2 regions of the Pantoea eucrina genome follow, and region 1 is predicted to be linked to the other one. Evidence: predicted binding sites of a transcription regulator. Region 1 holds the regulator's gene; the other holds the start of a gene.
The links. Region 1 encodes LexA, which represses DNA repair genes until DNA is damaged. Its sites were predicted from a motif close to TNCTGTATGTACATACAGNA; they were not measured.

Region 1 (6,022 bases):
AGCGCGGTCACACACAGATTCATGGCGTTGGCCGCACCCGCTTCGTTAATGCGCACCATCAGGCGGGCAGCGATATCGTTTACCGCTGGCGTCATCCACGCGGGGCGCTGCGGATCGATCGGGTCGATCGCCTCGCGCCACTCGGGAATATGCTTGTTCAGGTAGTTAACCAGCGGCAGCGGTTCGCCAAAGTTAACGTAGCCCTGACCGAGATTGCGCAGCTTACGCAGGCCGCGCACCATCTGCACAAAGCCCTCTTTCTCTTTCGCTGCGCCGCGCAGCTCTTTGGCGTAAGTACCCACTTCCATTACGTGCTCATAGCCGATGTAGATCGGTACAAACGTAATCGGACGGCTGCCGCCGCGCAGCAGCGCCTGCAGCGTCATTGAAAGCGTGCCGGTTTTGGGATCGAGCAGGCGACCGGTGCGCGAGCGTCCGCCCTCAACAAAGTACTCAACCGAGTAGCCGCGGCTGAACAGCTCGCCCAGATATTCGCGGAATACGGTGGAGTAGAGTTTATTGCCCTTAAAGGTACGGCGAATAAAGAAGGCCCCCAGCCGGCGGAAAATGGGCCCGGCTGGCCAGAAGTTAAGATTGATACCGGCAGCGATGTGCGGCGGCACCAGCCCCTGATGATAAAGCACGTAGGAGAGCAGCAGATAATCCATATGGCTGCGGTGGCAGGGCACATAGACTATTTCATGACCATCCTGCGCCAGCTGACGCACGCGCTCGCCGCCGTTGACGCTAATGCCCTGATAGAGGCGGCTCCAGAGCCAGCCCATGATGCGGTCGGTAACGCGGATCGCCTCATATGAGAAGTCTGCCGCGATCTCTTCCATCATCTCAACGGCGTTTTGCTGCGCTTTTTCATGCGAAATCTTTTTGCTGCGCGCTTCATCTTCAACCGCTTTTTCAATCGCCTTCGACTGCAGCAGCTTGTTGAACAGATCCTGACGGGCGGGCAGGCTTGGTCCCACCGCGGCGAGACGCTGGCGGGCAAAGTGAATACGCGCCACGCGCGCCAGCTTCTGCGCAATCGACTTATCCGTGCCGTGTTCGGTCGCCATCTGGCGCAGCGAGACGGTGGAAGAGAAGCGGACAAAGCTGTCGCGACCGTGCCAGAGAATGGCGAAAAACTTCTGTACGCCATTCAGTACGCGCAGATGCGGCGTAGGCTCGCCCTGAATTTCACGACCCGGCGCACGGCCAAACATCACCGCCACCGGCAGCATCTGGACATCCAGCTGCGGGTTATTACGATGCAGATCCAGATAGTCGTGAAACAGTTTCACTGACTCCGGGTTCGCCACATAGTAAGGAAAGACACGCGGGCCATCATGAATAAACACATGGCGCGGCAGCAGCGTGCCGTCAATCTCCAGCGGCGCGAGCGGATCGGGCAGATCAAGCCGCAGACACTGGTTGCGTAATGTAAGCAGATCCGCCTTTGAATCATAAGGCAAAACATACATCACGGGACGAGTGGGATCGATACCGTGCTCCGAAACCGGATCGGTCGGTATGACCTTACTTTTTACCAAAATAGAGAGTGGTAAATTCAATAATTTGTAATAGAGTTTACGCCAACCTGACATAGACAACTTGAAGCCTCTTGTTAGCAAAGCGCGGCAAGCATACCAGAAAGTGCAGCGGAGATCTGTGGCTGTGCCATCGCACGCTGCGCACTCATTGACGCCAAAATTACTCAAGGGTTCCCTATTCATGGCAAATAACGTTACCGGCCTGCTGCGTATCATCAAAGCGGCGGGCTACTCCTGGCAGGGAATACGCGCAGCCTGGCAACATGAAGCGGCCTTTCGTCAGGAAGCCGTTGCAGCGGTGATTGCGGTAGTTGTCGCCTGCTGGCTGGATGTGGACGCAGTGACGCGCGTGCTGCTAATTGGTTCGGTGATACTGGTGGTGGTGGTGGAGATCCTCAACAGCGCGATTGAGGCGGTGGTCGACCGAATCGGCCAGGAGCGTCATCCGCTGGCGGGCCGCGCTAAGGATATGGGTTCTGCCGCCGTACTGCTGACGATCCTTCTCGCGCTGTTTGTCTGGATAACGCTGCTCTGGCCGCACGCATATTAAGGCCGCCCGTACCGATATATCGCTGATTTTTGCCGCAGCTGCGGTTTTCATTTCGCCAATACCTGTATATACTCACAGCGACTGTATAAACAACCAGGGGGCGGGATGAAAGCGTTAACCAGCAGGCAGCAGCAGGTCTATGACCTGATTCGCGACCATATTAATACAACCGGCATGCCGCCAACGCGTGCTGAAATCGCTTCACAGCTGGGCTTCCGCTCACCCAATGCAGCTGAAGAGCACCTGAAAGCGCTGGCGCGTAAAGGGGTCATTGAGATTGTCTCTGGCGCCTCGCGCGGCATTCGCTTGCTGATGGAAGAAGAGACAAGCGGTGGACTGCCGTTAATCGGGCGTGTCGCTGCCGGCGAGCCGCTGCTGGCTCAGGAGCACATCGAGACCCACTATCAGGTCGATGCTAACCTGTTCAAGCCGAGCGCGGATTTTCTGCTGCGCGTTAGCGGCATGTCGATGAAAGATATCGGGATTATGGATGGCGATCTGCTTGCCGTGCATAAAACCCAGGATGTGCGTAATGGCCAGGTCGTGGTGGCGCGCATTGACGACGAGGTCACCGTAAAACGCTGGAAAAAGCAGGGTGCTATCGTGCATCTGCTGCCGGAAAACAGCGATTTTCAGCCTATCGAAGTGGATACGCGCCAGCAGTCTCTGACCGTTGAAGGTCTGGCTGTCGGTATTGTCCGTACCGGTGAATGGCTGTAATACCTGGTTAGTCCCCCCGCTGCGGTCTGTGCCTGCACAGGCCGCGGTCTGCTATATTACCCCTCTGCTTCCAACCGTGGCGCCGTGCAGCTGCATGAGGCGCGTTGCCCGCAATAACAGGACTGGCTGATGCCGCTGTTTACCTCTTCTGATCGCACGCTCTGGCGCCTGGCGCTGCCCATGATCCTCTCTAACATCAGCGTACCGCTGCTGGGCATTGTGGATACGGCTATCATTGGCCACCTCGACAGCCCGGTTTACCTCGGCGGCGTAGCCGTGGGTGCAACGGCCACCAGCTTTGTCTTTATGCTGCTGCTCTTTTTGCGGATGAGCACCACTGGCCTGACGGCGCAGGCGTTCGGCGCCCGCGATAAGCCAGCGCTGGCGCGGGCGCTGATCCAGCCGATGCTGATTGCGCTGACGGCAGGCGTGCTGTTCATTGCGCTACGAACGCCGGTCAGCGAGCTGGCAGCCGCGCTGATGGGCGGCAGCGAGGCGGTGCAGCAGCAGGCACAAACCTTTATCGCTATCCGCTGGCTCAGCGCGCCTGCCACGCTGGCAAATCTGGTGATCCTCGGCTGGCTGCTCGGCGTACAGTATGCGCGCGCGCCGATGGTGCTGCTTATTACCGGCAACGTCGTGAATATCCTGCTCGATCTGCTGTTTGTTCTGCAGTGGCACTGGGGCGTGGCGGGTGCCGCAGCGGCCACCGCCGTCGCGGACTATGTGACGCTGGCCGTGGGGCTATGGATGGTGGCGCGGGTGCTGGCGCTGCGCGGCATATCATTTTCGCTGCTTAAAGCCAGCTGGCGCGGCGACGCCGCGCGCCTGTTCCGGCTTAACCGCGACATCATGCTGCGTTCGCTGCTGCTGCAGCTCTGCTTCGCCTCGCTGACGCTACTGGGCGCGCGACTCGGCGCTGACGTGGTCGCCGTCAATGCGGTATTGCTGATGTTCCTGACTTTTACTGCCTATGCGCTGGATGGTTTTGCGTATGCGGTGGAAGCCTGCTCCGGTGAGGCGACCGGCGCAGGCGATCGCAGCCGGCTGCGGCTGATCTGGTATGCCGCCTGCCGGCAGGCGGGCATTGTGGCGCTGCTGTTCGCTGTGATTTACGCCCTCTGCGGTCCGGCAATTATCGCGCTGCTGACCTCGATTGAGTCGCTGCGTGAGGCGGCTGACCGCTATCTGATCTGGCAGGTGATCCTGCCGCTGGCTGGCGTCTGGTGCTATCTGCTGGATGGGATGTTTATCGGAGCCACGCGCGGCCGGGATATGCGCAACAGCATGCTGCTGGCGGCGCTGGGCTATGCGCTGACGCTGCTGACGCTGCCGTGGCTCGGGAATCATGGTTTATGGCTGGCTATTACCGTATTTCTCGCGCTGAGAGGCATTACGCTCGGGCTGATCTGGCGTCATCACTGGCAGCGCGACAGCTGGTTCAGCGTGTGATAGCAGCCGGTCAGGCGGTAGCCCACAAAACTGGCAGTTTGTGCTGCAGCGGTTAACCTTAACGTGACAGCACGCGGGTTATACGGCGGTTCAGCCCGCGCTGTGGTGGCATACCGTCTGGCTCAGCAAACCGGGGAGAGATGCAATGAACAGAGATGAAGCGAGTGGCAGCCGGAAACAGTTTAAAGGAAAATGCAAAGAGCAGTGGGGCAAGCTGACCGATGATGACCTGAGCGTGATCGAAGGCAGACGCGAGCAGCTGATCGGCAAAATTCAGGAGCGTTACGGCTATGCCAGAGCAGAAGCGGAGCGCGAAGTAAACGAATGGGAAAGCCGGCACAACGATCCACACAGCTAGTGCCACCCCGCTTCAGAGCATAACCCGCCCGCATGCCTTCAGGCGTGTGCTCAGCCCTTTTTGCCGCGTTTTTTACTCATCGCTTCATGATCGTGCGCGCAGCCGGCGTGCTGTGTACAGGCGGCAATTTCCGCACAGTTTTCGCACAGGCCGTGCGCTTCAATTACCGTATGGCGCAGGCTGAAGTTTGCCTGGTCAGCCAGTCCCGCAATGATTTTTTCCACGCCGTGCGCCTGCTGTTCACTCACTGCGGCACAGCTGTCGCAAACCAGCATGACAGAGCTGTGGGCCGGCTCATTGAAATGATGGCAGACCACATAGCTGTTGTTGGACTCCACGCGGTGGATAAATCCCTGCTCCAGCAAAAAGTCGAGGGCGCGGTAAATCGTGGGCGGCTTCGCCTGAGGCTCACTCATACGCAGCTGATCCAGCAGATCGTAGGCGCTGACAGAACCTTTCTGCTCAGCCATCAGGCGCAGTACTTCGGCACGCTGTGGCGTAAGACGCACGCCGCGATCGAGACAGAGCGCCTCGACCTGGGTCAGCAGCTGCGCTGGGGTAAGAGTTGACATAATGTTCTCCGGCTAACAGGTGATGTTATTTTATCACACTCCATCCGCCCATGCTGTTTTTGCCTGCCCTGGCCGAAGCGTGCTGTCGATCACACTTATCCGGCAATTTTAAGCGTGTTTAGCGCGCTATTTTTGCTTTGCAAGTGACCAGATTCCCGATATGGTTCAGGCAGGCTAAAGTTATCACTGGCCTTATAAGAGCAATAATTCGCCTGAGTGGCTAAAAAAAGCGCAGTGTGACGCAATCGTGTCCAATTCTGCGAACAGCAGTGCTTATCCCTTTCAGTTCACAGCAATGAAGCGTTAGCCGCCATTCAGAATAGCGGTTAACACCATTATTTCGCCTACGCGACACTCAATAATTTTTTAAGGTGATAGCAGCCTCATGATGACAACACGCTTTACGCTGGCCCGGGTGGCTTATTTTGCTGGTTTAAACGCGCTGCTGGTTTCCTCTTCAGCGCTGGCCGCGGGAACCTGGTATGATGCGCGCAATGATGCGATGGGCGGAACCGGTGTCGCATCGTCGCACTGGAGCTCTGCCGTGCTGGCTAACCCCGCGCTGATGACACGCGCGCAGCCGGAAGAGAACGCCGGCATTATTTTTCCCTCTGCCGGGTTACAGGTGACGGATAAAGACAAGCTGGTCGATCGCATTGATGACATCACCGATACGGTTGATCGCTATCGCGACGTGATTGATAACATCAACGCGAATCTCATCTCGGATCCGTTTGCCGCCATCAATGCGGTACCGCAACTGCGTGCCGCAGCCGGTGATATGGCCGATCAGCTGCGCGGGCTTAAAGGTAACAAAGCGGATGCC
Region 2 (6,022 bases), 460 kb from region 1:
GGCGATTGGCGCACCCTGATAGGCGCGGGCGAGGAAGTTGTTATCTCCGAGCATAATGCCTTTGCCGCCCGCGATATCCATCGCGTCAATAATGGCGCGCTGGCCGCGGTGGGTGCAGTGATACTTCACAATCGCAGAGAGCACGGCGGGCTTTTCACCCTGCATAATGCCGGTGGTGATCAGCGTGGCGGCCGCGTCCATAACGTAAGCATTACCGGCAATACGCGCCAGCGGCTCTTCAATACCTTCCATTTTACCAATCGCCACTTTGAACTGACGGCGGATGTGCGCATAAGCGCCGGTGGCCAGCGCCACGCTTTTCAGACTGCCGGTGGAGTTAGAGGGCAGGGTGATGCCGCGCCCGACCGAGAGGCACTCGACCAGCATGCGCCAGCCCTGACCGGCCATCGCCGGGCCGCCGATGATATAGTCAATCGGCACGAAAATGTTGTTGCCGCGCGTCGGGCCGTTCTGGAACGGCACGTTGAGCGGGAAGTGGCGATTACCAATCTCCACGCCCGGCGTATGGGTCGGGATCAGTGCACAGGTAATTCCCGGCTCCGGGTTATCGCCCAGCAGACCATCGGGATCGGAGAGTTTAAACGCCAGGCCCAGCACGGTGGCGACCGGTGCCAGCGTAATATAGCGTTTGTTCCAGGTCAGGCGCATGCCCAGCACCTGCTGACCCTGCCACTCGCCCATGCAGACCACCCCGGTATCAGGAATGGCGCCCGCATCAGAACCCGCTTCCGGGCTGGTCAGGGCAAAGCAGGGGATCTCATCGCCGCGTGCCAGACGGGGCAGATAGTGATCTTTCTGCTCCTCAGTACCGTAATGCTGCAGCAGTTCGCCCGGTCCCAGAGAGTTCGGTACGCCGACGGTGATTGCCAGAATACCGGAGACGCCAGCCAGCTTCTGCAACACGCGCGCCTGCGCATAAGCGGAAAACTCCAGTCCGCCATACTCTTTTTTGATGATCATGGCGAAAAAGCGGTGCTGCTTCAGATAGGCCCACAGCTCCGGCGGCAAATCGGCCAGCTCATGAGTAATCGCGAAGTCGTTTGCCATACGGCACGCTTCCTCAACCGGACCATCCAGAAACGCCTGCTCCTCAGCGGTGAGGTGCGGGCGCGGATAGTTGTGCAGCTTCTGCCAGTCCGGCTTGCCCTGAAACAGGTCGCCTTCCCACCAGGTCGTGCCGGCATCGATCGCTTCCTGCTCTGTGCGTGACATCGGCGGCATGACGTTACGAAAGCCCCGCAGGGCTGGTTTTGAAAACAGGCGCTGGCGCAGCGACGTCAGGTTAAGCGGCAGCAGGAGCAGCGCCAGCGGCAGCAGCAGCCAGGCGCTCCAGAGGCCGGTTAAGGCCATGGCAGCGGTCCAGAGCAGCAGGATGGCGCTGCTCAGACGCAGAGATATCTGATGATAAAAGAGGGCGCTAACCAGCAGTAGCGTCGCCACAATGGAAACCAGCAGCATAGTGAATCGCTCCGTAAGTAGTAAGAGGTCTGACCTGTTAGTCACAGGTTTAGAGCAGCCGCTCTTAATAAGCAATTCCTTTACATCACAATTACAACCAGGCTCACAAAATCATCGCGGCTGGCGCATTTATCGCCTGGCTACGCTGTGGCAGACGCGTTTTCACTGCTGCCAGCGCTTTGCGCCCCTGTGGCATTCCGTTAAACTTGCCGGGTTAACCTCTCCGCTAAAGGATATCTCTTATGTATCAGGACATCATTCGCTCGGAACTCAACGAAGCCGCCGACACCCTGACCCGATTTTTGAGTGACGACGCGAACATCCACGCTATTCAGCGCGCTGCGGTGCTGCTGGCAGACAGTTTCAAAGCGGGCGGAAAAGTGCTCTCCTGCGGTAACGGGGGATCGCACTGTGACGCGATGCATTTTGCCGAGGAGCTGACCGGCCGCTATCGCGAAAATCGTCCTGGCTACCCGGCGATTGCGATTTCTGATGTCAGCCATCTCTCCTGCGTCAGCAACGACTTCGGCTATGACCATGTGTTTTCGCGCTACGTGGAAGCGGTCGGGCGCGAAGGCGATGTGCTGCTGGGGCTCTCCACTTCCGGCAACTCCGCTAACATCATCAAAGCGATTGAGGCCGCGCGCGCGCAGGGAATGAAAGTGATCACCCTGACCGGCAAAGATGGCGGCAAAATGGCGGGCAGTGCGGATATTGAGATCCGGGTTCCGTATTTCGGCTATGCCGATCGCATTCAGGAGATCCACATTAAAGTGATCCATATCCTGATGCTGCTGATTGAAAAAGAGATGGTTAAGTAATTTACGCTGCCTTCCTGCATGCCGGGAGGGGTGAGAAGGGGGGAAGCTATGTGCGAATTGCTTGGGATGAGCGCCAATGTCCCTACGGATATCTGTTTCAGTTTTACCGGACTGGTGCAGCGCGGCGGCGGTACCGGACCGCATAAAGATGGCTGGGGTATCGCCTTTTATGAAGGTAAAGGGTGCCGCACATTTAAAGATCCGCTGCCGAGCGTAAATTCACCGGTTGCCCGCCTGGTGCAGGAGTATCCGATCAAATCGCACTCGGTGGTCGCGCATATCCGTCAGGCAAACCGGGGCGAAGTCTCGCTGGAGAATACGCATCCGTTTACCCGCGAGCTGTGGGGCCGCAACTGGACTTACGCGCACAACGGACAGCTTAAAGGCTATCGCCAGCTCGACAGCGGCCACTTCCGCCCGGTGGGGGAGACCGACAGTGAAAAGGCGTTTTGCTGGATCCTCTCACAGCTGCAGGCGCGCTATCCGCGCACGCCAGGTAACTGGCCCGCCGTGTTCCGCTATATCGCTGAAATCGCCGGCGAGCTGCGTGAAAAGGGCGTTTTCAATATGCTGCTATCGGATGGTCGCTATCTGATGGCGTTCTGCTCCACCAATCTCTACTGGATCACGCGGCGCGCGCCGTTTGGTAAAGCGCGCCTGCTGGATCAGGATGTGGAGATCGATTTCCAGCAGCAGACCACGCCGCATGATGTGGTGACGGTTATCGCCACGCAGCCGCTGACCGGAAATGAAACCTGGCACCGGATAGCGCCAGGCGAGTGGGCACTATTTTGCCTGGGTGAGCGCCAGGAATGATTTGGACGCCGCGTCCGGTGCAGAAAGTACCGGCGTGTTGTTCACCGCATACTGACCCGTTGCGGTGACGTTAACGCTGGGCGGTACGTGATATTTAGCAAAATAGGCGTAGCCCGGCTGCAGTTCGCGCCAGAAATCGATGTAGGTCGAATAGCGATGACGCTGAAGATTGCTTTCCGTCATGCGGAACGGATAAATATTCAGCTGCATCTCCTGCTGGCCGTTACGCAGGGCCGCATTAACGTAGTTGAAAATCTCATCCATTGAGCCGTTGGTCATGGCGTAGCAGCCCACGGAAACGCAGTCGCCGTGAATCATCAGATAGTTGCCGTTATAGCCCTTGCTGCGATCGTACTGGTTAGGAAAACCGGTATTGATGGCGCGGTAAAAGCGGCTGTCAGGTTTCAGCTGATTGAGTTTGACGTTGTAGAAACCTTCCGGACTTTTGAAGTCGCCCTGGCGGCGCTTGGGACCGAGTCCGCCGGAAAAATTACAGATGCGATAGCTGTCCAGCAGGCGATATTCATTACCGATTTTGCCATAGAGCTCCAGCGTACGCTCTTCTTTGAAAATCTGAATAAACACCGGTGTACCCAGCAGTTGTTTTTTTAACTCTTTGCTTACCGGAGCCAGCGGCTGTGCGGGTTCAGGTGTGATTGCCCAGCTAAGGACTGGCATAAGAATCATCGCGAACAGCAGTGCGATTCTGCCCATTCTGTGTGTACCTTGAAGTGAAGAAAAACTCAGACGCGCAGCGTCACTCAGTTGCATTATCGGAAATATCCGCTATCGCTGCGCAACATTAACATTGTCTGGCTTTTAATCAAGATAGCGGGCAACAAAATGGCGCAAAGTTGTGATGCATCGGGGAGTAAAAGCGCTCAGGCGCGGCATCGGTGCCGATGACGATTGCTCAACGCCTTCGCTACTGTATACTTAGCCAGTGTCCGGAGGGGGTATGCGCAAAATCATTCATGTCGATATGGACTGCTTTTACGCAGCGGTTGAGATGCGTGACGATCCGTCGTTGCGGGATATCCCTATCGCGATTGGCGGCAACCGCGTTCAGCGCGGAGTGATCAGTACCGCTAACTATCCGGCGCGCAAATATGGCGTGCGCAGCGCCATGCCGACCTCGACCGCGCTGCGTCTCTGTCCGCACCTGCGCCTGCTGCCGGGACGCTTTGACGCCTATAAAGAAGCCTCGCGACAGATCCGCGACATCTTTCTCCGCTACACGCCGCTGATTGAACCGCTCTCGCTGGATGAAGCCTATCTGGATGTCACCAGCAGTCTGCACTGCCAGGGGTCGGCGACGCTGATGGCGCAGGCGATCCGCGCGGATATTCTGCGCGAAACCGGACTGACCGCGTCAGCTGGCATCGCACCGATCAAATTTCTGGCGAAAATCGCCTCCGACCTTAATAAGCCTGACGGCCAGTATGTGATCACCCCGCAGACGGTGCCGGCGTTTCTGCATGAGCTGCCGCTCAGCAAGATCCCGGGCGTGGGCAAAGTGGCGACCAAAAAGCTGGAAGAGATGGGGCTGCGTACCTGTGCTGACGTGCAGCGCGCCGATCTGGCGCTGCTGCTGAAGCGGTTCGGAAAGTTTGGCCGCTCGCTCTGGGAACGCAGCAACGGCATCGATGACCGCGAAGTGATCGTCGAACGTGAACGTAAGTCGCTGGGGGTAGAGCGTACGCTGCCGGAAGATATCCACCACTGGGTGCAGTGCCTGCCGATTATCGACTACCTCTATGCGGAGCTGGATCGCCGTCTGGGGGCTATCCGGCCAGATAAGCAGATCGCCCGGCAGGGGGTGAAATTTAAGTTCAGCGATTTTCAGCAGACCACGCAGGAGCACGTCTGGGCGGTGCTGAATAAAGAGGATATGGTGGCGGTGGCGCGTCAGGTCTGGGAGGCGCGTCGGGCAGATCGCGGAGTAAGGCTGGTGGGACTGCACGTTACGCTGGTGGACCCGCAGCTGGAGCGTCAGCTGCTGCTGGGACTCTGAAATCTCCCCCGCCCGGCAAGCGGACAGGGGAGCGGCATCGATTACGCTTTTGCCGGAATCGCGTTCAGTAGCGCAGTGAGCAGCTTCCAGTAGAGGCCAACGCTCTCAATATGCACCTGCTCATCCGGCGAGTGCGGGCCGGTAATGGTCGGTCCAATAGAGACCATATCCATATGCGGATACGGTTTCTTGAACAGGCCACACTCCAGACCGGCATGGATCACCTGAATGTTTGGCGTTTTGCCAAACAGCGCTTCGTAGGTGGTGCGCGTCAGCGCCATGACCGGTGAGTCAGCGTCAGGCTGCCAGCCCGGATAACCGCCTTTTGGCGCAGTCTGCGCGCCCGCCAGCGCGCCCAGCGAGGTCAGCGTCTCTACCACCCACTCTCTGCCGGTATCGATCAGCGAACGGATCAGGCAGATGATTTCAGCGTTAGCCTGATCCATGCTGACCACACCCACGTTCAGCGAGGTTTCAACCACGCCTTTCGCCACGTCTGAATTACGGATCACGCCGTTAGGGGTGCTGTTGAGCAGGTTGATAAAGCGATCGCGGCTCTCCGCGCTCAGCGCCTCAGCCTGCTGCGCCAGCGGCTCGGTCTGCAGCACAATATGCTTCTCTTTGCTGCCGAGCTCGTTGAGCAGTATCGCCTGGAAGTGCATCGCCGCAGATTTCAGCGCGTCCACTTTGTGGCTCTCAACGGCCAGCGTGGCAAAGGCTTCACGCGGGATCGCGTTACGCAGCGTGCCGCCGGTAAAGTCGATCAGACGCAGATCCAGCTCGCGGGCATGGGCGGCCAGGAAACGCGCCAGCAGTTTGTTCGCGTTGCCGAGACCAAGATGGATATCCGCACCGGAATGACCACCTTTCAGACCTTTAAGCGTCAGCTTCA

Region 2: dinB (DNA polymerase IV) is a predicted target of LexA. The motif match lies at 4,043-4,062, and genes of this name have one in related genera.

What each region holds. Positions count from the first base shown of each region.
Region 1 covers NZ_CP083448.1:252,679-258,700, forward strand. The annotation lists gene plsB (glycerol-3-phosphate 1-O-acyltransferase PlsB) at 1-1,598, opposite strand, end outside; gene LAC65_RS01130 (diacylglycerol kinase) at 1,726-2,094, shown strand; gene lexA (transcriptional repressor LexA) at 2,200-2,814, shown strand; gene dinF (MATE family efflux transporter DinF) at 2,944-4,266, shown strand; gene LAC65_RS01145 (CsbD family protein) at 4,412-4,624, shown strand; gene zur (zinc uptake transcriptional repressor Zur) at 4,675-5,196, opposite strand; gene LAC65_RS01155 (conjugal transfer protein TraF) at 5,585-6,022, shown strand, end outside.
Region 2 covers NZ_CP083448.1:716,954-722,975, forward strand. The annotation lists gene fadE (acyl-CoA dehydrogenase FadE) at 1-1,479, opposite strand, end outside; gene lpcA (D-sedoheptulose 7-phosphate isomerase) at 1,722-2,300, shown strand; gene LAC65_RS03260 (class II glutamine amidotransferase) at 2,349-3,116, shown strand; gene dpaA (peptidoglycan meso-diaminopimelic acid protein amidase) at 3,087-3,830, opposite strand; gene dinB (DNA polymerase IV) at 4,075-5,130, shown strand; gene pepD (beta-Ala-His dipeptidase) at 5,172-6,022, opposite strand, start outside.